Regions from separate parts of the Solibacillus daqui genome, predicted to be linked through region 3. Evidence: riboswitches for the same ligand, from Rfam matches in the RefSeq annotation. Region 3 holds a riboswitch; each other region holds the start of a gene.
What was found. Region 3 has a riboswitch for S-adenosylmethionine ahead of O7776_RS18865 (methionine ABC transporter ATP-binding protein). Riboswitches for the same ligand answer to the same signal wherever they lie in the genome.
Positions count from the first base shown of each region.

Region 1 (6,032 bases), 720 kb from region 3:
CCTTTGTTGGATCTGTAATGTTGTACATCATAATCCCACCGATACGCTCTAAACCAATGAATGCGAATACTTCGTCACCGATTTTACCAACTTTAACATCTTCAGGCTCAGGCCCTTTTTTACCGCTACGGTTATCAATCTTTACTTCATCATTCGTCGTATTGAAGTATTTAGGGTAAAGCTCGGCCGTTATTTTTTCAAAATCACTTCCGCTATCAAATACGATTTCCATTGTATCGGCATCAATGATTGAGAAAGAGCGTCCACCAAAAATATAGTCTTTTCCATCATCAAAGCCGTCATATTGCGTCGTATCATAATATACGATTTCGTTGCCATCTACTTCTTTTTCGTTTTCATTTAAATGGAATGAAGGTGTGTCTTCTTCTCCCCATTCACGACTGTCTCCCTCATTCGCAGTGACAATATAATTTTTACCGTTCGCGCTATACGTTGAAATCCCATCTGGCATATAAATGCCAAAGACATTCTCATTCTGAAGTTTTACGTCCTTATTTTTAAGTAGATCCAATTCATTTCCTTTTTCTTGATGGTCTTTAAATCCTAACCCATTTACTGAAATTACTTCGTTTGTTGTTAAGTCTATTTTTGCGATGGCATTGTTTTCTTGGAGTGAAACGTAAGCATATTTGCTATCTTCACTTACGACTACATATTCAGGCTCTAAATCTTCAGATGGTTTGGCATCTTTCTTTATAATTACTTGGTCTTTTACTAACTCGGCACGTTTTTCAGCACGATCAAATGCTTCAAATGTAATATTTTTAGTTGTCAAACCCGTAAAACCATTTGATACATCAATTACAGATACGGTACCTTGTGGGTCTTCAATTCCTTTTCCATAACCGTTACGAGGTTCCCCTTCGTTAGCAGTTAATACTTTTTTTCCATCTGGTGAGAATGTAATGTTATCAGGTTGTACCCCTATTTTTACGATACTTAATAGCTCTCCTTCACCAGTTAAAAATACGGCATAACCATCTTTTGTATAATCATCGGATTGGACTGCAGCAACTACAACGTTTTCATTAGGGGAAATGGCAATACTCGGTAGCCCCCCGTAAACGAAATCAGGATCGATAGTTTTAATTAATTCAGCAATGTCTACAGAAAAATCGGGTACTAAGTTCATTGCATTTGCTGAAGAATAATTCAGAGAGATTTTTTCTACTAATTTTGTATCACCGTTAATTAAATACATCGAATGATTGTGTTTGTTATAGGCAATAATTTCAGTCGTCCCACCATCAGGATTTTGAACGCCTGAATCATAATGAGCATCGACTGATAATTGATAATTTTGTACAGCTGCTTCCGTTGTTAAGCTCGGTGCCGCAATCAATGTTCCAGCCAACGCTAAAGCGAACATTGTTTTTGATGTAAAGTATTTACTCATTTTCCTACCGCCTTTTCTAGTTTTGTCTAGTTTAAGGTTGGATAGTTAATAGAATGTTAATTGTTTTCAAATTTTTGTAAAAACTAAAGTATGATTCAAAAAATGACTCATTTTACATTTTTAGAAAATTCTGTTTTATCTTCGTGTTTACTGGCATAGCCTTTTAAGCACTTAAACGTATCACATGGCTTTATCGCAGACATGCGATAGCTCACCAAAGTTATACAGAAGCTTATTAGAAAAACCAACCACATTTAATGACTAAAATCCATTTTTAAGGAGTAGGTTTGCTTCAAGTTCGAATAAAAGTAATCTTACTATTAATCGGATTTCGCTCGATTTGTTATTATATTTCGATTACAATAGAAAAAATTGAACTATACTAAGGGAGCGGAAAAATGACAATTCAATTTATTAACTATCCAAAATGTACAACCTGTAAAAAAGCACAAAAATGGTTAGATGAAAACGGTATTGCCTATGAAAATATTCACATCGTTGAACAAACGCCTTCTAAAGAACAGTTAAAGGCATATTATGAAGCAAGTGGTCTTCCCTTAAAGAAATTTTTTAACACATCAGGCATGAAGTACCGTGAGTTAGAGTTGAAAGACAAATTACCAACAATGTCTGAAGACGAGCAATTAGCACTATTAGCATCAGATGGCATGTTAATTAAACGTCCACTCGTAACAGATGGAAAAAAATTAACATTAGGATTTAAGGAGTCTGACTTCTTGGAAACTTGGAAATAACCGTTGAATATCATTGAATTTCCGAACGAAATATGGCAAAATGAACTTGAATATACTACATATTACTTGGAGGTTTTCTCATGAGCACACCAAAAGAATTAAGTTATACAAAAGAGCACGAGTGGATTAAAGTTGAAGGAAACAAAGCAACAATCGGTATTACAGACTTCGCACAATCTGAATTAGGCGACATCGTATTCGTTGAGCTACCAGAAGTAGGAGACGAAATTGCTAAAGATCAACCATTCGGTAGTGTGGAATCAGTAAAAACAGTTTCTGAACTTTACGCACCAGTGTCAGGTACAGTTGTTGCAGTAAATGAAGAATTATCAGATAACCCAGAATTCGTTAACGAATCTCCATACGGTACAGCTTGGATGATTACAGTTGAGCTTTCTAATGAAGCTGAAGTTGAAGAATTAATGGATGCAGATGCATACGCTGAATTAATCGAGCAATAATATTTAACGTCGAAACCTAGTATGTTTAGGTTTTGGCGTTTTTTGGTTATTAAACTATGGGAGGTGCTTTCATGGGAAAATGTATCATAGTAGAAGGACGTGCAGATAAGTTGAGAATCGAGCCAATTTTAGCAGAGAATGTGACAATTCTTTGTACGAATGGCACAATCAGTGAAGTCGATTTAATTGATTTATTAGAAGCTTACGAGCAAGATGATATTGTGACATTTTTTGACGCAGATAAAAATGGAGAAAAATTACGAAAGCTCATGAATCGGGTGTATCCAGAAGCGCAACAATTTATTATTCCGCAACAGTATAATGAAGTTGAAAAAACACCAACCGTTATATTACGCGATTTATTACAACAGGCAAAATTTTTAGTAAGATAGGAATGACATTACGATGGAACAATGGACAAGAAGCCAATGGGAGCAAAGTGTACAACAACATGAAAAAAGTGCACTTTTTATCTATACCCCTATGTGTGGGACATGTGATGTGGCCAAAAGAATTTTAAATGTAATTGAGGAATTACTACCAGATTTACCGATTGGAATGGCAAATATCAATTATTTAGAGAACCTCGCACAAGATCTGAAAATTGAAAGTGTTCCTTGCTTACTTGTTTCTAATAATGGACAATTACAGGAAAAAATTTATGCTTTTCAATCCGTACCATTTTTGTATGAAATATTAAAAAAGTAATTGACGAACAATTATTAGCATGATAAAGTAACATTCATACAAAACAAACTTAATAGCGTTACTCTTATAAAGAGAGGTGGAGGGAAGTGCCCTATGAAGCCCGGCAACCAGCAATTATTGCAAAGGTGCCAAGTCACACAAAGATTATCTTTGAAAGATGAGAGAACGGTTCAACGTATAAATTTGCGAAACCTTTCTACTTGTCGTGGTAGAAAGGTTTTTTGTTTGTTCTAAGAGGCGAATAAGTAAAAAAGCGATTATTGAACATAACGAACAGGTTATTTCAAGTTAAAGGAGTTCAAGCGATGATTGATATACAAAACATAACGAAAGTTTATAAAACAAAAAACGGCGATCTAACCGCCGTCAATGATGTAAACTTGTCGATTAATAAAGGTGAAATTTTCGGAATTATTGGATATAGTGGGGCCGGTAAAAGTACGATGATTCGCTTATTAAACGGTTTAGAAAAGCCAACAACTGGCTCGGTTATTGTCAATGGACAAGATATTGCGAAAGCGTCAGGTAATGAGTTACGTTCAGCTCGCCAAAAGATCAGCATGATTTTCCAACACTTTAATTTACTTTGGTCACGTACGGTTGAGGAAAACATTGCGTTCCCACTTGAAATTGCAGGTGTACCGAATGCCAAGCGTGCACAGCGCGTAGAGGAATTAATCGAACTAGTTGGTTTAAAGGGGCGCGGTAAAGCGTATCCGTCACAATTATCGGGTGGTCAAAAGCAGCGTGTCGGCATTGCCCGCGCATTAGCAAACAATCCAGAAGTATTACTTTGTGATGAAGCAACTTCTGCACTAGACCCAGAAACAACGGATTCGATTTTACAATTACTGCTAGACATTAACAAACAAATCGGGCTAACAATTGTTCTGATTACGCACGAAATGCACGTTATCCGTAAAATTTGTAACCGTGTCGCAGTTATGGAAGCTGGTAAAGTTGTAGAACAAGGGGATGTATTACAAGTGTTCCAACTTCCTCAAGCACCGATTACGAAAAACTTCGTATCGAAGGCTGCTGGTGAAACGCAAGAAACACAAGCATCGCTAGAGCAAATTTTAACGAACTATCCATCAGGAAAAATTGTGAAATTGACATTTGCTGGAGCTACAACAGAGCAACCGGTCATCTCCCAAATTATTAAGCAATTCGATGTTGTCATTAATATTGTGCATGGCAAAATTTCAACGACAACGGGCGGTTCACTTGGTACATTGTTTGTCCACATTGATGGCGACAAGCAGCAAATACAAAAGGCACTCCAATTTTTAAAACAGCATGAAATACAAATGGAGGTGATTGAGCATGATTAATCAATTATTTCCAAATGTGAATTGGGACAAAATGCTCGAAGCCACATACGAAACATTGTATATGACAACAGTCGCAACGGCAGTGACATTCGTATTGGGTATTTTAATCGGGATTGTTTTATTTTTAACAAGCGACAATCAACTATGGGCTAATAAAATCGTCCACTTTTTAACGGGATCTATCGTTAATATTTTCCGTTCGATACCGTTTATCGTGCTAATCATTTTATTAATTCCTTTCACGAAGTTTTTACTTGGAACAATTCGTGGTGCTAATGCAGCATTACCGGCTTTAATTATTGGGGCCGCACCGTTTTATGCGCGCATGGTATTAATTGCGCTACGTGAAATTGATAAAGGTGTTATCGAAGCGGCTCGTTCAATGGGTGCGAAAACGTCAACAATCATTTGGAAAGTATTAATTCCAGAAAGCTTACCGGCGCTTATTTCTGGGATTACAGTAACAGCGGTAGCACTTGTAGGGTATACAGCGATGGCTGGTATTATCGGTGCAGGTGGTCTTGGAAACTTAGCCTTCCTTGATGGTTTCTCTCGTAATCGTACAGACGTTACATTTATGGCGACCATTATTATTTTAATCATTGTATTTATTATTCAAATTATTGGTGATAGCATTACAACAAAAATTGATAAACGATAGTTAGTGGCAATTACGCCGTAATTATATAGCCAATACTTATCGAACAAGCATCTCTTAACTTGATGACTCAAGTTAAGCCCCCGGCGGATGTCACAGATTTTTAGAGGAATTTTTCGAGCAAACTCGAAAAAATCTGGACGCATCTACGCCGAGGCGTAAATGATTAAGAGGTGCCTCTGTATAGTGAATATCCAGAATATAAAAAATGTTCGAAAAGTTTAGGTGAGAAAAATATAGAATAGAGGAAAAAATGATGAAAAAATTATTATCTTCAGTAGCATTAGGTGCTTCAATCCTTGCTCTAGCAGCATGTGGGACAGACGAAAAATCAACAACAGGCAGCGATACAACAGCAGAGCCAACAACATTAGTGGTAGGTGCTTCAAACACACCTCACGCCGCAATTTTAGAACAAGTTCAACCAATTTTAGAAAAACAAGGTATCGAATTACAAATCGAACCTTATCAAGATTATGTATTACCAAACCAAGACTTAGAATCTGGTGATTTAGATGCCAACTACTTCCAACATATTCCGTATTTTGAAGGTCAAAAAGCAGAATTTAACTATGACTTCGCAAATGCTGGTGGTATTCACATTGAGCCAATCGGTATTTACTCTAAAAAATATGCATCTTTAGAAGAGCTTCCTGAAGGCGCAACAATTCTATTATCAAACTCTGTAGCTGACCATGG
Region 1 covers NZ_CP114887.1:3,128,011-3,134,042, reverse strand. Annotated here, with positions in the region: gene O7776_RS15485 (choice-of-anchor I family protein) at 1-1,417, opposite strand, end outside; gene O7776_RS15480 (arsenate reductase family protein) at 1,816-2,172, shown strand; gene gcvH (glycine cleavage system protein GcvH) at 2,253-2,633, shown strand; gene O7776_RS15470 (toprim domain-containing protein) at 2,705-3,025, shown strand; gene O7776_RS15465 (thioredoxin family protein) at 3,039-3,341, shown strand; SAM riboswitch class I at 3,403-3,505, shown strand; gene O7776_RS15460 (methionine ABC transporter ATP-binding protein) at 3,647-4,675, shown strand; gene O7776_RS15455 (methionine ABC transporter permease) at 4,668-5,336, shown strand; gene O7776_RS15450 (MetQ/NlpA family ABC transporter substrate-binding protein) at 5,590-6,032, shown strand, end outside.
Region 1: it holds a riboswitch for S-adenosylmethionine, as region 3 does, so the genes downstream of both, O7776_RS15460 (methionine ABC transporter ATP-binding protein) here and O7776_RS18865 (methionine ABC transporter ATP-binding protein) in region 3, are expected to answer to the same signal.

Region 2 (6,032 bases), 1.7 Mb from region 3:
TGTTGTCTTTTGGTATTTTTTATTTTGTACGTCCATATTGGATTGATATGCAAATTGAAAAAAAAGTAGGTTATATACAGATACATTTGGAAGAACAGTACCCTGGGGAAACGTGGGAATATAGTACAGTGCCTCATCGTGTGGACGGCTATAAACACCTGAATCCATATTATATAGGCGTAATATTTGATACTGAACCACTAGTGGAATATAAATATTTCGCCCGTAATAAAAGTGATATTATCCAACAAGGGTGGGAAACATCTGATTTACAAAGTGACCTAATACATTTAGAAGGTTTAGGAGAGTAATTACTGGTTATTATAAGTTTCATCTTCTCTTATTGATTTGATTATTAATCTTCATTATGTTCTTAATGATCTTCAACTAACGGGGTGCTTTAGTTTAATAAGAATAGGACTTGTGTTTATGATAAATTTCCATATATGCATGTCCTTTTGTTATGACTAGATTAAAGTCGATCCAGGAGCGTTAATAAAGTTGACGATGTAAAACAATTACAGTAAGAGAAAGGGATAGCGTAGCTAGCGGGCGTTTTAAGAGAACGTGGTTTAGGAAGAAAGTGAGATGAGGTACATCAACATAACAGCATAATGGCTGTTATAGATATGCTTTAATAAAATAAATTAAATTACAAAAGCAGCATCAAAAAAAGAATGCTGCCACGTGTAAATCATCTTAATTATTTTGTTGAAATATATACACCATCATCAAAAGTAATATTTGCACCTAGTACTTCACTTACAAAACGTAAAGGCACCATAGTTGTCCCTTTATAAATTTCAGCTGCTTGATTTAAATTAATTGTAGTTGTAACGCCGTTCGATTCAACATAAGCTTTTTTATTCCCAATTCCGATGACAATTTTTTTACCGTCTTTGTGTGCAGTCACAGTTTTTGTTACATTGTCGTAATTAAGAGTTGCACCTAGTGATTCAAAAATAGGTTTCATAGGAACTAAAGTTGTTCCGTTCTTCAAATAAGCACTTGGATTGTAATATTGCTTTGTATTATTGATATATACATCTACAGTTGTAAGCACTTGTTTTGGTGTACTTTTATATGTTGGTTTTTTGTAATTTGTATTGGTAGAAGTTGATGCCTCACTACCTCCATTATGATAATGATAACCTGAGCAAAGGCCTTTTGCCTGTGACTTTGCAGAGCAGTTATGACCTCCATTACTATCGGTACGACCTGAGTGTGCATCAACACTTAATGATGACACCATAAATAAAGATAACATTGTAATAATTAAAACTAATTTCTTCATAATAACCTCCTGTTTTCAAAGTATGGAATTATTATACAATTAATCTGTGTTTGTTTAAATAACTTTATTGTTAATATTAGGTTTCATTTGATTTTGTTACCTTTCACGTACTTCTTGATAGTCGTGATAAATCAGTATTGATAACAGTATCACCATCAAGCAATCTATTCAGTTCTTGTCGTTCCTTTTTAGTACCCCTGACGCGTTTACAAACATTCGAGATTATACTGCATTGTTACAGTTGGAGACGGATGATCGGAAGAAGATAAATACTGAACGTTTTGGCGGACGTTTTTAGTGTGATTAATATAGAAACGATCTTTGTTGGTACATTGACCGATGGCAGGCGAAAGAAGCACGAAGTTAGCATAGATAAATTGATAAGAACTGCATTGAAGATATTCAAGATTAAGGCTATGTGAGAGAAATTTTGTAGCGATTTTATTAGTGAGTACACTGCGCTTCTTTTTTTCTGAAGTATGAGTTATAATGAAATTTACATAGATTTAATAAGAAGTGGAATAATTAATAAATTGTATTTACTCCCAATCAAATATTAATGAAATGTTCGTAAATGTGTATGTTTAGCGAGGCAATATAAATATTATTAGAATTATTGCATAATTTATCTTAACATGGTACACTTATGTCAATTTCATAGTCTTATCAAGAGAAGTTGAGGGATTTGGCCCGTTGACGCTTCAGCAACCTCTAACATGGCGTTAGAAAGGTGCTAATTCCAGCAAGGGACTTCCCTTGGCAGATAAGTTCGGTTTAATAGCCTCTCATTTCTGTTTACGCTGGAAATGAGGGGCTTTTTGATTTATATAAAATGAAGAAAATTAGGGGGAACAAGAGATGCCAATTAATATTCCGAAAAGTTTGCCTGCTGGCGAGCTTTTAAGACAAGAGAAAATTTTCGTGATGGAAGAGGACCGTGCGAAAACACAACAAATCCGACCATTAAATATTTTGGTGTTTAACTTAATGCCTGAAAAAGAGAAAACGGAGCTACAGTTATTACGTTTACTAGGGAATACGCCACTTCAAGTGGATGTTACATTTTTAAATACGGCTACCTATGAATCGAAAAATGTGTCAAAATCGCATTTGGATACATTTTATCAAACATTTGATGAAATTAAGCACCGTCGCTATGATGGTTTAATCATCACAGGTGCGCCGGTTGAAAAGATGGAATTTGAAGAAGTTGGCTATTGGCAAGAGATTACGAAGGTAATGGATTGGGCAGAGAAAAATGCAACATCGATTATGTACATCTGTTGGGGCGCACAAGCAGCGTTATACCATCACTTTGGCATTGGTAAGTTTGAACTTCCGAAAAAATGTTCGGGCGTTTATTCGCATGTTATAACCGATTTAACAGTTGATTTAGTGCGAGGTTTTAGTGATGAATATGTAGCACCGCATTCACGACATACGACTGTGTCTATTGATGAAGTAAGAGCGCATCCTGATTTACGCTTACTTAGCTATTCAGATGATGCTGGGGTATTTATTGCGCAATCGAAAAATAATAAACATATTATGATTACAGGGCATCTTGAATATGATGCAACGACGCTATCTGACGAATTTTTCCGCGATATTGCAAAGGATCCAGAAAATACGGAAGTTCCGGTTAATTACTTCCCAAATAATGACCCACAACAAGCACCTAAAAATGTTTGGCGTGCACACTCGCATTTATTATTTTACAATTGGTTAAATTACTACGTTTACCAAGAAACACCGTATGATTGGCATTTTGTAGATGAGCAAATTGAGTTTCACATTTAACTTGCTTCAGCATTCATCCTTTATTAAGCGGGTTCAAACTTTGGCTGAATAGATGAACTTATGCTAAGTGCGCCGCATCGTGCGGCAAAGCCTAAGTGGCCAACATCGTGTTGGCCCAAAGCCTCTGGCAGATGTCACTGATTTTTTGAGGGATTTTTCGAGCAAGCTCAAAAAAATCTGGACGCACTTACACCGAGGCGTAAGTGATATATCTAATTCGCAGCTCAGACGAATTGAAATGTACGCAAGATGGGTACATACTCATTCAATTCGTTTGAGTGCGATTTTAATTATTCGCTTATTTTACCGCAACCCAAGCGCGGTCTCGTTCGATTTGTAAGCTTATTTCACGACCGAAAAACTCGCTTAAAACTGGTTCGATTAAAATTTGCTCACGCATACCAGCAGCGACGTCTTTTCCATCTTTCATCAATAAAACATGATTAAAGCATGGCAATATTTCTTCTACATGATGTGTTACATAGATGAGTGTTGGGCAGTTGTCACGACGTGCGATTTGTTCGATAGTTTGTAGTAGATTTTCTCGTTCAATGATATCTAAGCCACCACAAGGTTCATCTAAAATTAGGATTTCAGGATCGGAAATAATTGCGCGTGAAATCTGAACCCGTTGACGTTCGCCTTGTGATAAATATTCGAATGTTTTATTCGCCAAGTGATCACAGTTAAAATGCTTCATAATCCGCACTGCTTCTTCAATTTCCGCTTCACTAACTTCCTCAAATAAGCGTAATGCACCAAATTTGCCGCTTAAAACAATTTCAATGGCATTATCCTGCCAGTTTAAATTATCAATCATTGCATTGCTGACCCAACCAATTCGACGACGTAGCTTTGGGATATATGTCTCCCCGTAGGTTTCGCCTAACACTTGAACTTTTCCTTCGTTTGGCCATATGTAGCCATTAATGACCTTTAATAAAGTCGTTTTGCCAGAGCCATTTAAGCCTAAAATTGCCCAATGCTGATTTTTTTCGACATGCCAATTCAATTGATGTAAAATACGCTTTTCATTACGGTAAAGTTCTATGTTTTCGATATGTATCATATGAATACACCTCCAATTTAACTATGCACCTTTTTGATTGAAACGAAAAGTATTTTTTGAATTTTCTAGTTAATTATGGAGATGATGGTAATCATTAAGGAAAAAGAAAAAGGCTAGCATGAATTTAGTGATACACCGCATTCAAGCTAGCCAATTAAATATATATTAGCGCTAATTTTAAGGAATCATTTACACATCAAGTTAACTATAATCAATCCCTTAACTCATTATAAAACAGCACTTTCCATACCAGAAGCACGGAAAAATAGTTTTTCATTTAATCGTAATGCCCATTGAACAACTGGCCCTAAACCAAATGCCATAAAGACGGTACCTACACCAACAGGACCACCTAATAAAAAACCAATAACTGCAACTGTAACTTCCATCGTTGTTCGCGCACGGTTAACAGTCCAACCGAAGCGACGGACAAGCAATAACATCAATGTGTCACGTGGGCCAATCCCTAAATTTGCAACCATATACATCCCACAACCAAAGCCTAAAAGAACAATGCCAATGACAAATGCTAATGTTTGTTCAAATAGATTATGTAGATCGGGTAGTGTGTATAAAAAGATATCGACAAAAATCCCTGCTAAAAACATATCTAAATATGTTCCGATTTTCGGTAAACGTTTAGTAAAAATTGCATCAATCGCTAAAATGGTTAGGCCTATAATAATCGACCATGTTCCTACGGTTAAGCCTAAGTTCTTCTGTAAGCCAATGTGAAGCACGTCCCAAGAGCCAACGCCTAGAATTTGCCCCTTAATTGTTAATGCGATGCCAAGTGATAAAATAATAATGCCGGTAATAAAAAATACGCAGCGCCAATAAAAACCCTGTTTTACATTCAATTGTAATCCCTCATTGTTCATAAAATTCGACTTGTTTATTATAACGAGTCAAAATGCCAAAACAGGGATTACAATATATTTGAAAAATTTAAACTATTTTTCGTAGGTATAACTTAGTTCATCAGTATTCGTATCAACATTTACAATTAAATGATGCGCATTGAAAAACCATTCATCTGCCTTTTCAATATAAAAATGAATGCTGTCTACCACAGTTTCAACACCAATTTCATGTGGTTGTTCGCGATTCATACCAAGTGAAAACCCCTCGTGAAATGGAGAAGAGCCTCCGTATCGTGCATAAAAGCGAATATAATCTCCAGATTCTGCTTCCATTTCTTGCTTGAACCAACCGATTGCTTCTTTTGATAGTTTAATTTCCATGTGATTCACCTCAAAATTCTTTTTGGCGTAAAACTTCCAGTGCACATTCATTATAACGATAAAAAAAGCATGCTGAAAGTTTTTTCACTTCCAGCACGCAATATCAATTACGCCTCGGCGTAATTGCATCCAGATTTTTTCAAGCTCGGGCCACAGGACGTGGGTCAGTCAGCCGTTGTCACACGATGTGGCGTCCTTAGCCTAAGTACCTCTATTCAGCTGGGGTTTGATCCCCACTGAAGCAAGTTAAAAGCCTTTAATTTTTGGTTCTGTACCATTTATGATTCGTTTAATGTTCTCACGATGGCGGTAGAAAATAAAACTAGCCAAAAATGAGATTAAAATAAATAAGGCAAAGTTACCCGTTACAATCCAGTAAATAGTAACATAAATCATCGCAGCCGTTGCGGTAATCATTGAAGTTAAGCTTACCATTTTTGTTGTTTTTAATGAGATTAAAAATACAGCTAATAACACTAAAAATAAGGGTAAGTTATAGCCCAAAATAACACCTGCACTTGTTGCGACTGCTTTACCGCCACGGAACTTTGCGAAAATAGGGAACATATGGCCCGCTACTGCGATAATCCCTAAAGTAAGAGGATGCACCGTGCTATCTGCGAAT
Region 2 covers NZ_CP114887.1:2,144,259-2,150,290, reverse strand. Annotated here, with positions in the region: gene O7776_RS10370 (hypothetical protein) at 1-311, shown strand, start outside; gene O7776_RS10365 (copper amine oxidase N-terminal domain-containing protein) at 704-1,294, opposite strand; partial or broken gene O7776_RS20350 (recombinase family protein) at 1,401-1,502, opposite strand; SAM riboswitch class I at 1,955-2,064, shown strand; gene metA (homoserine O-acetyltransferase MetA) at 2,153-3,094, shown strand; gene O7776_RS10355 (ABC transporter ATP-binding protein) at 3,393-4,163, opposite strand; gene O7776_RS10350 (YczE/YyaS/YitT family protein) at 4,391-5,044, opposite strand; gene O7776_RS10345 (HesB/YadR/YfhF family protein) at 5,117-5,407, opposite strand; gene plsY (glycerol-3-phosphate 1-O-acyltransferase PlsY) at 5,654-6,032, opposite strand, start outside.
Region 2: it holds a riboswitch for S-adenosylmethionine, as region 3 does, so the genes downstream of both, metA (homoserine O-acetyltransferase MetA) here and O7776_RS18865 (methionine ABC transporter ATP-binding protein) in region 3, are expected to answer to the same signal.

Region 3 (6,032 bases):
GCCGAGGATGGAGGCTAGCACGAAGCTATTCGTGAATGATTTGTCATAGGATGTGACGGTTTTAGCATTCGTTCTTCCCTTCTGGCCACCGCAGAAGCACCGCTTAAAGCGCATTATTACTACACGAGGTTTTCACTCTCACGCTATTTTATTTGATTCTCGCTTAAGTGTATTTTTGTTCAATAATTGAGAAAAGCTAAAATAATATTTCTAATTCACCTGTTTGATCCACTAATTTATCGAGCAATACATCAAGGTGTTGCACGGATTCCGAAACATCTTGATGTATTGAAAACAGTTCCTCACTATTTGCCGCTTTTAAATGCTCCACTAATGATGATTTTTCTTATGTGGGTTCATCGGAAAAGTTATCCTTCTCTAGCTAACCTAAAAAAGCCAAAGTCGATTTCCCCGACTTTGGCTTTTTTTTATACCGATTAGTTTGTAAATGATAAAACAGCATTTGAGTACTTCGATAACATTTTAGCAGCCTCATTTTTTGTTGTGTACTCGAACATACGAATATCGTTTGGATTATTGAAAATTGTTACTACCCACATGTTTTTTCGCTCCTTTTTATCAATTACGTCTTTACGTAATAACGTCGAGATTTTTTTCAAGCCTACAAAAAAATGTCGCTTAAAACCTATGACAGCCGCCGGGGGATTGACCCCACGCAAAAGCAAGTAAAAATTAGTTTGTGTATGATAAAACGGCGTTTGTATATTTTGCTAATTGTAAAGCTGCTTCATTTTTTGTTGTGTATTCGAACATACGAATATCATTTTGATTGTTAAATACTGTTACTACCCACATGTTTCATTTCTCCTTTTTTATAAAGCTATATAATAAAATTGTTCATTCTCTAATGACATTTGCAACTTGTTGTATAACACCTTACTTGACTCTCATTCTACTCCGATTTTTAGAAAAAGAAAGTAATATATTTAGCTTTTCACAATGTGTTCAAAAATAAACCGCTTTCTTTGAACACTTTGTGACACATGAATTTTCAACGAATAAAACGCAAATTAGAGAAAAATTCCACAAGCGAGCAACTACTGTTGTAGTACAGAAGAAAAGCGGTTCAAAACGATTTTTAAAGCTTCATATTTTAGGTGTATGTATAAAATGAAACTTTGCTCGGTGGGGAGTTCTCATTGCACACTTAGCTTAATCCTGACACTTGTCAGTTGAAGTGGACGTCTTACTGTCCCTTAATGAAGTTAAAATGTGTATACTAAAAAGATAGGGGGGATGATAAACATGAACGAACAACAACTACTAAATGACGGCTATCGGAAATACACAGGTGAAAAGATTGACGTATTTTTCTCAACAGGCATCTGTGAGCATTCAGGAATTTGCGTAAAAGGCAATCATGATGTTTTTGACACAAAACGGAAGCCATGGATTATTGCTGATGCCGCTTCAACAGATGTAGTCGCAGCTCTAATTGACCGGTGCCCATCTGGTGCCTTACAATACATTCGAAAAGGGGAATAATTTTGCAAACATTAATTGAAGAAGCACGCGTTGTTACAACAGAAGATGGTCAAGAGCTTGGTGAAATGACATTCGTCAAATCCAATAATGAATTTTATATTATTGATCACACCGCTGTAGCTGATGCAGCACGTGGTCGCGGTGTTGGACAAGAGATGGTAAAAACCTTTGTCGAGCATGTCCGTGCCAATAATCAAAAGATTGTGCCGCTCTGCCCATTTGCCAAGGCTCAATTCGATAAAAATCCAGAATATCGAGATGTATTAAAATAATATATTTAAAGCCCGATGAAAGAATTCTAAACTCTAAGCATCGGGCTTTTCATCGCTTTGAACCGGATACTTCCATGTTAGACATCGAAAATGCAATTGAAAGCCTCATATAAACAACAACAGCATACAGGATGTTCGGTACTAACCGCTTCATCCTGTATGCTTTTCCTATCCATTACGTTTTAAATAACCCATTGCAGTATTTGTCCACTGTTCAACTTGTGCTTGACGTACTGGATCATCCGCCGCTTTTTGCATCACTTTAGAAGTTAACGCCTGTGATGAATCACTAATTTCATTTAACACATCGCCTGTATTTTTCAAGGATTGTATAACTCCTTGCACAGTCTCTATTTTGTATTCAATATCATATTTCATTTTTTCCGCAGTTGTCGCCAAAAGCGTTGTTTGCGTTTGAATGCCGTTCATTTGCTTTTGAATACCTTCCGAATGTGCATGCAAAATCGTCATTGTTTTTTTTATTGGCATTATGACTGCAATAATGCACACGATTAGAATAACAACAGCTAGTATTAATAGGATTACCGATGCTAATAGCCAACTATTCACCTTAACGCCTCCTACTCATTTTCTTTATTTTAATTTATTTTATTATATATACCCAGTTTCCCACTAGCGATAAGTAAATTTTTAACCATATTCATGAGTTGTATGCTATTAGTATTTTTCAGAAAAACGGAAATTTTTATTTTATATATTGACAAGTGTTTTACTTGGATTTATTATAAGATTCATAGCAAATGACAACTACATATTTTCTTATCAAGAGAGATGGAGGGACAGGCCCTTTGAAGTCTCGGCAGCAGCTATACATAGCGTTGTGCCAAATCCTGCAAGTATACACTTGGAAGATAAGAGCAAAAGTAATGGTAACTATTCAACTTTCGTATCTTATTTTCTAGATGCGAAAGTTTTTTTATTGTCTCAAGAAGGTTTCGTATCGAGCATTTTATAGTAAAGGTGGGTTTTGAAATGATTGAATTTTCAAATATATCAAAAGTATTTAAAACGAAAGATCGAGAAGTTCATGCTGTACGCGATGTCAATTTAACCATTGACCAAGGTGATATTTTTGGGATTATCGGTTTTAGTGGAGCTGGTAAAAGTACATTGTTACGCCTGGTGAATTTACTTGAAGCGCCTTCAACTGGCTCCGTAAAAATTCAAGGAACCGATTTAGCAACACTATCTCAAAAAGACTTACGCCAATTACGTCGTCGCATTGGGATGATCTTTCAAAATTTCAACTTAATGACGTCAAGAACGGTTGCCGGTAATATCGGCTATCCGCTGAAATTAGCGGGCACACAAAAAGCAGAAATCGACCGTCGCACAGCAGAGCTTTTAAAGTTTGTTGGCTTATCTGAAAAAGCACGTGACTATCCTGAACAACTATCCGGTGGGCAAAAGCAGCGTGTTGGCATTGCTCGTGCGCTTGCAACAAATCCAGATATTCTAATCTGTGATGAAGCAACCTCAGCACTTGACCCAGAGACAACTGCTGATATTTTAAAGCTATTAAAAAGAGTAAATGAAGAATTCGGCATTACGGTTTTATTAATTACGCATGAAATGAATGTCATTCAATCCATTTGTAATCGAGTAGCCGTAATGGAGCAAGGACGAGTTATTGAGCAAGGCGATGTTTACGATGTCTTTACGCAACCGCAACATCCAACAACGCAGCGCTTTATTCAGTCGGTGCATCAGGACATTCCTTCTGAGCAAATTTTAAAAGAGTGGCAAAAATCAGGAGGACAGCATTTATACCGAGTATTGTTTAAAGGATCGCTCACGCATAATCCTCTACTATCCGAAATTACGCAAAAACATCAAGTACCATTCAACATTATTTATGGTTCGGTACGCGAGTTACAAAATAAATTATTCGGTAACCTACTCATTTCGTTCCAAGGAAATGATGTTCAAGTAAAGAAAGTAATCGACGAACTTTCACAGCAAGTTGAAATAGAGGAGGTACAGTTACATGAAAGTTGATTGGAGTACATTTTGGCCGAGAATTATTGAGGCAACAGGTGAAACGCTTTATATGGTAATTTTGACGCTTGGTTTCGGCTCAATTCTTGGTATATCTATAGGAATACTTCTATTCGTAACACGAGAAAACAATATTTTAGAAAGTAAGCTAACGTTTAACTTACTCAACCTATTAATTAATATTGTGCGACCAATTCCATTTTTAATTTTCTTAGTAGCCATTTCCCCACTTACACGTATTGTTATGGGCACAACAATTGGTACAAGCGCAGCGGTTTTCCCAATGACCATTGCAGCAGCATTTGGAATTGCCCGTATTGTAGAAACAAATTTAATTAGCATTGATCCAGGCGTAATTGAAGCTGCTAAAGCAATGGGTGCTAGCCCGCTGCAAATTATCTTTACGGTATTAATACCAGAAGCTTTAGGACCTCTAATTTTAGGGTTAACATTTGTCACAATTAGTTTAATCGATTTCTCAGCTATTGCAGGTACAGTTGGCGGCGGTGGTTTAGGTCATATCGCCATAACTTATGGCTATCAACGATTTGATGGTAGCGTCATGATCGTCACAGTTGTCATATTAATTATTTTAGTTCAACTCGCTCAATGGCTTGGCAATACTTTAGCAAAAAAAATCTTAAGACGATAGGAGTTCAAAACTTATGAAAAAAATCTTATTAACAGCTGTTACAGCTTTATCAGCCTTTGCATTAGCAGCTTGTGGTGACGACAACGAGGTAGTAAAAATCGGGGTAAACGGTGCGGATGGTGCACAATGGCCCATTTTAGAAGAGAAATTAGAAAAAGAAGGTATCGAAATCGAGCTTGTAGAGTTCGCTGATTACACATTACCAAACAACGCATTAGCACAAGGTGAAGTTGATTTAAATGCATTCCAACATATTTCATTCCTTGCAAGCTATGTTAACGAAAGTGGCAATGAATTAATTCCGCTTGGCTCTACAGTATTTGCGCCGCTTGGTTTATATTCTGAAAAAATTACAGACATTAACGAAATCAAAAAAGGCGACAAAATTGCCATTCCAGATGATCCATCAAACCAAGCACGTGCATTACGCTTACTTGAATCAGCAGGCTTCATTGAATTAGCTGAGGACTTTGGATTATTCGGTGATCCCACTAAAATTACAGCAAATAAATTAAATTTAGACATTATCCCAATGACAGCACAGCAAACACCTCAAGTATTACCTGATGTGGTAGCCGCAATTATTAACAACGGCATTGCAGGTCAAGCGGGCTTAAATCCTGGAGAAGACCCTATCTACCGCGAATTAGCTGAGGATGAAAGCATCTATCCGTATGTCAACATTATCGCTGCACGTGCAGAAGACAAAGACAATGAAGTGTACCAAAGAATTATCGAACTATACCATACAGAAGAAATTGAAAAGGCTATTAAAGAGGATTCAAATGGCGGTTCATTAATGACAATCTTAACAGACGAAGAGCTACAAACAACCTTCGAAGACTTAAAGGTGCAATCGAAATAAGAAGGGGGCATTTCCATGACAGTTACAGTTGATAACGAAACAATTATTGCAAAATCAGTACAAAAAAATAGCGAAAAATATATTTCTACAAGTAAGGCCATTCACGCGAATCCGGAAATCGGAAACGAAGAAGTGTTTGCAAGCGCACAGCTTGTAGCACTTCTAGAAGAAGCAAACTTTGATGTAACAACCGCGGTTGCTGGTCATGAAACTTCTTTTTACGCACAAAAAGATAGCGGCAAGCCTGGTCCGACAATTGCTTATTTAGCGGAATATGACGCTTTACCTGGTTTAGGCCATGCTTGCGGTCATAATATTATTGGTGTGACAAGTGTTGCTGCTGCAATCGCATTAGCCGATACATTATCTGCTACTGGTGGTAAGGTAATTGTACTTGGTACACCTGCAGAAGAAGGCGGTCCAAATGGGAGTGCTAAAGGCAGCTTTGTAAGTCACGGTTACTTAAAGGATGTTGACCTTGCCTTCATGCTACACCCTTCTGGAAAAACAGGTGTGACAAATGAATCGCTAGCCGTTGATCCTCTTGATTTTCATTTTTACGGACAAGCCGCGCATGCATCAGCTTCACCCGAAGAGGGAATTAATGCACTAGATGCCGTTATTCAATTATTTAACGGTATTAACGCACTACGCCAGCATGTGCCATCTGATGTGCGCATTCATGGTATTATTACGCATGGTGGTGACGCACCGAATA
Region 3 covers NZ_CP114887.1:3,851,926-3,857,957, forward strand. Annotated here, with positions in the region: gene O7776_RS18840 (hypothetical protein) at 438-560, opposite strand; gene O7776_RS18845 (hypothetical protein) at 694-816, opposite strand; gene O7776_RS18850 ((4Fe-4S)-binding protein) at 1,267-1,506, shown strand; gene O7776_RS18855 (GNAT family N-acetyltransferase) at 1,509-1,778, shown strand; gene O7776_RS18860 (DUF948 domain-containing protein) at 1,947-2,348, opposite strand; SAM riboswitch class I at 2,556-2,657, shown strand; gene O7776_RS18865 (methionine ABC transporter ATP-binding protein) at 2,772-3,797, shown strand; gene O7776_RS18870 (methionine ABC transporter permease) at 3,787-4,449, shown strand; gene O7776_RS18875 (MetQ/NlpA family ABC transporter substrate-binding protein) at 4,463-5,314, shown strand; gene O7776_RS18880 (M20 family metallopeptidase) at 5,330-6,032, shown strand, end outside.

Region 4 (6,032 bases), 1.4 Mb from region 3:
TCCACGAAGATACACCACCCTTTTTACTTCACTCAATTAATTTAAATTATCATAAATCGATGTGAATAAAGTTTGTCCACCACCAATTTATTTATTCAATTTATGTGTTAAGTTGGCCAAGTTAGTGAATAACAAAAAAAATTAGCCGGCAAAGAGCTAATATATTTTTGAAGAGGCAACATATCATTTTTCTGTAGAAAAAAATTGCGATCATCTTTTAAACGAAGGTGCTTAGTGATTGTTGAAGTACTGTCTAATATTCTCTGGAATAATTAAATCAAATCATACTTCTTTAATGCCAATGCAATACCATCCTCACTAGAATCTTTCGTAACAAAGTTAGCGATTGATTTTAATGTTTCATTTGCGTTTCCCATCGCAATACCTAAGTCTACAAGTTCTAGCATATCAACATCATTTTCTCCATCCCCAAAAGCAATAGCCTCTTCCTTCGTCAATCCAAAATAATTGAGCACTTTTTTAATTGCCACGGACTTAGAAACCTCGTCTACGAGTACATTTACAATATAGGAATGCCAGCGTTTATAGTGGATTTTTGGAAAATGGGATTTGTACTTTTCAATTTCTGTATCATCAGCAAACAAACAGAGCAAATATGTCTCGTTAAGATCTACTGCCTTATAAATAGGTGGAAATTCCTCTAACCGCAATGTTTCATACAGTGCCTTCATTACTTTAGGATGTTGTACCTCATTCATATGTAATTTTTCAGAATAATAAGTAAGTGCATTTTGTTCTTGAAATGCAAACTTGGTAAATTTATTAACCGTTTCACTAGGTAAAACTGTTTTATGAATGCATGTCCCTCGATGTGTTACGTAAGCTCCATTAGCCGTAATAAATGTGTCTACTCCTAGTTCAGCTATTTCACCACACATTGATAATGGTCTACCTGTTGCTGCTACCACTTTCATCCCACTTGTTGTTAGCTGCCTTATCGCCATTTTTGTGCTTTCTGGAATAGTCCCATCTTTATAATTTGTAATGGTTCCATCTACATCAAAGAATATTATCTTGTACTTCACATTAACCCTCCAATAGCAATAATTCACTTACTATTCTATTTTAATTTAATATTTCATCGTATATCATTATCTTCTCCACTAAAAAACTTGTGGCGCAACTCGAACTCACAAAACTGCTAACAGTTCGCTCGATTAATTCTTATACTATCTTCCTCTCAAATTATTGATTAATCACTTTCACATAGCAAACACATTCATGTTTGCGCTTTACATGTTGAAACAGCTCTAGACTCTTCCCTGTGTAATGCGCAAAAGCTGTGACAGGGTATAATTGATCAACGGATGCGTTCATCAAATTTTTCATTTCATTTCCTTCTAAATACACGTGATAATAGGATGATGTTTTTTCAAAGTCATTTTTTTCATACCAATTTTGCACACATGGATCGTCTCTTGTCCATGCTTCGAAATACTCTATATGTAACTTCATTGCTTGTTGTTGCACTGCATGTAGTAGCGCTTCTCCAATCCCTTGACGCTGAAAATCAGGGTGTACCGCAATATGCCAAATCATCCCTCCAATTGAATCTTGCTGCGTGCATACTGTCTTTGGCGTGGCTTCATACTCTACATCAATTAGCCCAACGATTTGCCCGTCGATTTCGGCGACTAGCTCAATTGCTGCATTTTTGTATGTTTCTTTCAGTTGGAGCACATTGTCAAAATAAGCCGTATTTAAGAATGATAGTATACGGCAACGAAGCCACCCTTGTTCGTCTTTTTCTGTATAGTTACGAATTATCATAAGTTCTCCTTTCAATTCTGTGTATTTTCAAACCATTTTTCTATAAGTAACTTTTTTTAATGAGCCCCATTCTTTTTCTAAAGCATCAGTTGCTAGTAGCTTCCACGGATTAAAGATGGTTTGTCCATGCTTGTTAAAAAATAGGTTATCGCCAATATAATAAGCGGCATGCTGAATCGTTCCTATGTCATCAAGCCAAGCCAAAACATCACCTGTAATCAGTTCCTCACTATCCACTATTTCATATTGACTTAACGCTAATTTTTCTAAAAACGTTTTTTGATGTACCCATTCATGGATTATCCATTGCTGTTTGCCATTAGAAATTGCATATAAGACGGCAGCTAAGCAATTTGCTCCTTGCTGATGACTAAATACATTTGTAAAAGGCTTTAAATGCTGTGGCAAGGATGCAGGAGCTTGTTCACATTCCCCATTATCCCACCACTGTGAAACCATTGTTTTTAAAATTTGTTCTTTCGTTTTCCAACTCAAAGTGTCCCACATTGCCCGCTGAAAAACGACTTGATTATTATGTATATAATCTTTAGGAATTTCTTCTAAATTATCTATAAAGGATACGGGCACCACTAATCCGCGCTCACATTGCACTTGTGCTTGTAAAAGCATTTGTTTCTGTTCAGTCGGGATTTGCTCAATCCACTGACAATTTGCTACGATTACATAATTTACATACTTGATATTCCAGTATTCATAGCTATTTGTAAAATCAATTTGACTGTATGTGCTATGTGTATAAAACTCTTCAATCGGCATAACAAGTACTTGTGAAAAATCGATTTGTTTATGATAAAGTTCACCGCTAATAAAAAATAGATCTCTTCTTGGTACATAATTTTCAATCCATGCCGTTAAATTTTCGGCACTTGGTATTATTTTCATTTACCTATCCCCCTTGGAAGTATAATCCAAATAATAAACGATATTTCTGAATAAAACAATTATTGAGAAATAACTAACAAATTGACTTATAGTAATTTTTCGTATATTCTAAAGCTTATTTATTAAAAATGAATAGTTTCTTATCATGAGAGATGGAGGGACGGGCCCTTTGAAGTCTCGGCAGCGGAATAATTTCTATGCCAAATCCTGCAAGAATTTTTTCTTGATAGATAAGATGAGTATATGATTTCATACCTCTTCTTGTTTACTTAAGAAGGGGCTTTTTATATGTATTCGATATGATTTGAACTATATTGGAGGTAGCAATGCAAAAAGGAAATCCATGGGCGTTAATCCCTTTTGTTGTGTTTTTAATTTTATTTATCGGTTCAGGCATTGTGCTTGATGACTTTTATGCCTTCCCCGTTATTGTTGCCATCACAATTTCTAGTGTTGTTGCAATTTTAATGAATCGAAAAGAAACGTTATCGAAAAAAATTGATGTTTTTAATCAGGGTGCAGGTAATCCGAACGTTATGCTAATGGTATTAATTTTCTTACTAGCTGGTGCGTTTTCTGAAACGGCAAAAGGTATGGGTGCGATTGAAGCGACAGTGAACTTTGCTTTATCAGTTTTACCACAAAACTTACTAGTCGTCGGCTTATTTATTATCGCGTGCTTTATATCACTTGCGATGGGTACCTCTGTTGGAACAATTGTGGCTCTAGCTCCGATCGGTTTAGGTATTGGTGAGCAGACAGATATTTCTATACCACTTTTAATGGCTACAGTTATTGGTGGTGCAATGTTTGGGGATAACTTATCGTTCATTTCCGATACGACGATCGCCTCAGTTCGTTCGCAAGGTGCGGAAATGAAGGACAAATTTAAGGTGAACTTTTTCATCGTTTTACCTGCAGCGATTATTACATGTGTTATTTTAGCAATATTTACATTAAATGCATCGGCGGAAGTGGAATATACGACCTTTGAATTGTATAAAATAGTGCCATATATCTTCGTCATTTTATTTGCATTAATTGGTTTTAATGTATTCACAGTGTTAGCTAGTGGAATTATTTTAGCTGGAATAATTGGTCTAATCGATGGGAGCTATTCCATTATGTCATTCGTACAAGCGATTGGAACTGGTATGAGTGCCATGTTTGAAATGGCATTTTTAGCAATATTAATTGGTGGGATGGTTGAAGTCATTCGACATAACGGTGGGATTGATTTTATCGTCCATATTGTGACACGAAAAATCAAATCGAAAAAAGAAGCTCAATTTGCGATAGCGGGTCTTGTAAGTTTAACAGACCTTTCAACAGCGAATAATACGATTGCTATTATGATTGCTGGCCCATTAGCAAAAAATATTGCGGAGCAGTATCAGATTGAACCGCGCAAATCTGCAAGTATTATCGATATTTTCTCTTGTGTCGTTCAGGGCATTATCCCATACGGCGCACAGTTTTTAGTTGCCGCTAGTGTTGCAGGCATTTCCCCTATTTTAATTATGCAATACTCGTATTACTCTATTTTAGTTGGAGTATGTGGCGTGATTGCGATTTTAATTGGATATCCGAAGACAAAAAAGCAGATTTAATGTAAAGTCCGTAAACGAGTGAAAACTTGTTTGTGGATTTTTTTTTCGAAATCTCCAAAAAATTTAATAATTCCCACTGCCCATTATATCTACAATTTTTTTTAATGCCTTTATGATTTTGCAAATATCCTCTTTTAACGATTCCACTACAAATTTAATTGTTCAATTTATGTGTTAAGTAGGGCAAATTAGAGAATAAGTAAAAGGAAGCATATTTTTAATATACTATTTTTATGAGGAGTGTCATATCTAATGCCTTACGTAAGTGTCATTAATGAGGGTACATTTGAGGTGGAAATAGGGAAAAAATTAGTATTAGCACTGGAAGATAACGGTGTTAATATTCTTCACCTATGTGGTGGGAATGCTCGTTGCACTACTTGCCGAGTAGAAATTTTGGCGGGTGATTACTTAGATGTATCCCAAAAAGAAAAGAAAGCCTTTGCGAATAAAGCCGTTGACGAGTTCTTATATGATGATTGTTTGCGATTGTCTTGTCAAATAACAGTAAGTAAAGATATTACAATTCGCCCAATAATGACTGTAGAAAACACTGGCAAAGATGCTGGTCCAAGGCCTGCAGACTAATTAATGTTTTTTCAAATTTTACTTACACACGTGTTGATTATCTATTTTGGTTATTCAACACGTGTATCTTTTCATTTAAATTGTTTGTGTCAATAGCTTTAACTGCTTTTTTAACTCATTAATCGAAAGTGGCTGTTCAACAACTTGTTGGTTAGCCCAAAAGTGGTCGTCATGATATCGTGGAACAATGTGCACATGAAAATGAGTGCCCTCATCCATGATTTTACCGTTATTTTGAATGACACTAACCCCATCTACATGAAATTCTTTTTCTAGTAATGCAATCAGTTGTTTTTGAATTACCAGTAATTCAACTAATAGCTCCTCACTTAATTCTAAAATCGTTTCGAAATGTGCTTTTGAAATAATTAGCAAATGACCTATTTGAATCGGATCAATATCAAAAACCACTTTATAGTTTTCTGTTTCAAGTATCACGTGATGATCTTCTATTCCTTCACAAAACACACAGTCCATTAGATCCCCTCCAATTAGTAAAATCCCCTATATTTTAACATACTAAAAACGGCATATGAAAAGTTCCCCTTCCATACACCGAAATCATTTACCCTACATATAAATGATCTTTTCGACCATGCAATATATAATACAAAATTAAAAAAGCAAAAATGAAAATTCCTAAACCGAAATACATTGAACCATAGCCAATGATCGGCTCTAAATATCCTAACAAATACGGACCAAAACCTAGCCCGACATCAAGCCCAATGAAGTATGTTGACGTAGCTAACCCCATATTTTCTGGAGATGTCACTTTAATTGCAAGCGCTTGGAATGTAGAGGCAACGTTCCCGTAACCTATCCCAATAATTGCACCTGCTAGTAACAATGTAAATGATGAATGCGCGGTACTTAATAGAAGTAAGCCGACAGCAAACAACACAATGCCTGGATACATAATAATGTTTGCCCCTTTTGCATCCATTAAACGCCCTGTAAATGGACGTGTTAATAGGAGCGCTACAGCATATACAAAGAAAAATAAGCTCGAAGCTGAGACAACATCTCGTTCTTCGGCAAAGAAATTAATAAACGATAAAATCCCTGCATAGCCAAGTGCAAATAGCATAATTAAAATACCTATTGGTAGAGCCTTTAAATCAATAAAATCCCCAATAT
Region 4 covers NZ_CP114887.1:2,439,198-2,445,229, forward strand. Annotated here, with positions in the region: gene O7776_RS11840 (Cof-type HAD-IIB family hydrolase) at 273-1,046, opposite strand; gene O7776_RS11845 (GNAT family N-acetyltransferase) at 1,207-1,791, opposite strand; gene O7776_RS11850 (hypothetical protein) at 1,819-2,694, opposite strand; SAM riboswitch class I at 2,832-2,931, shown strand; gene O7776_RS11855 (Na+/H+ antiporter NhaC family protein) at 3,021-4,304, shown strand; gene O7776_RS11860 (2Fe-2S iron-sulfur cluster-binding protein) at 4,557-4,892, shown strand; gene O7776_RS11865 (HIT family protein) at 4,968-5,369, opposite strand; gene O7776_RS11870 (MFS transporter) at 5,458-6,032, opposite strand, start outside.
Region 4: it holds a riboswitch for S-adenosylmethionine, as region 3 does, so the genes downstream of both, O7776_RS11855 (Na+/H+ antiporter NhaC family protein) here and O7776_RS18865 (methionine ABC transporter ATP-binding protein) in region 3, are expected to answer to the same signal.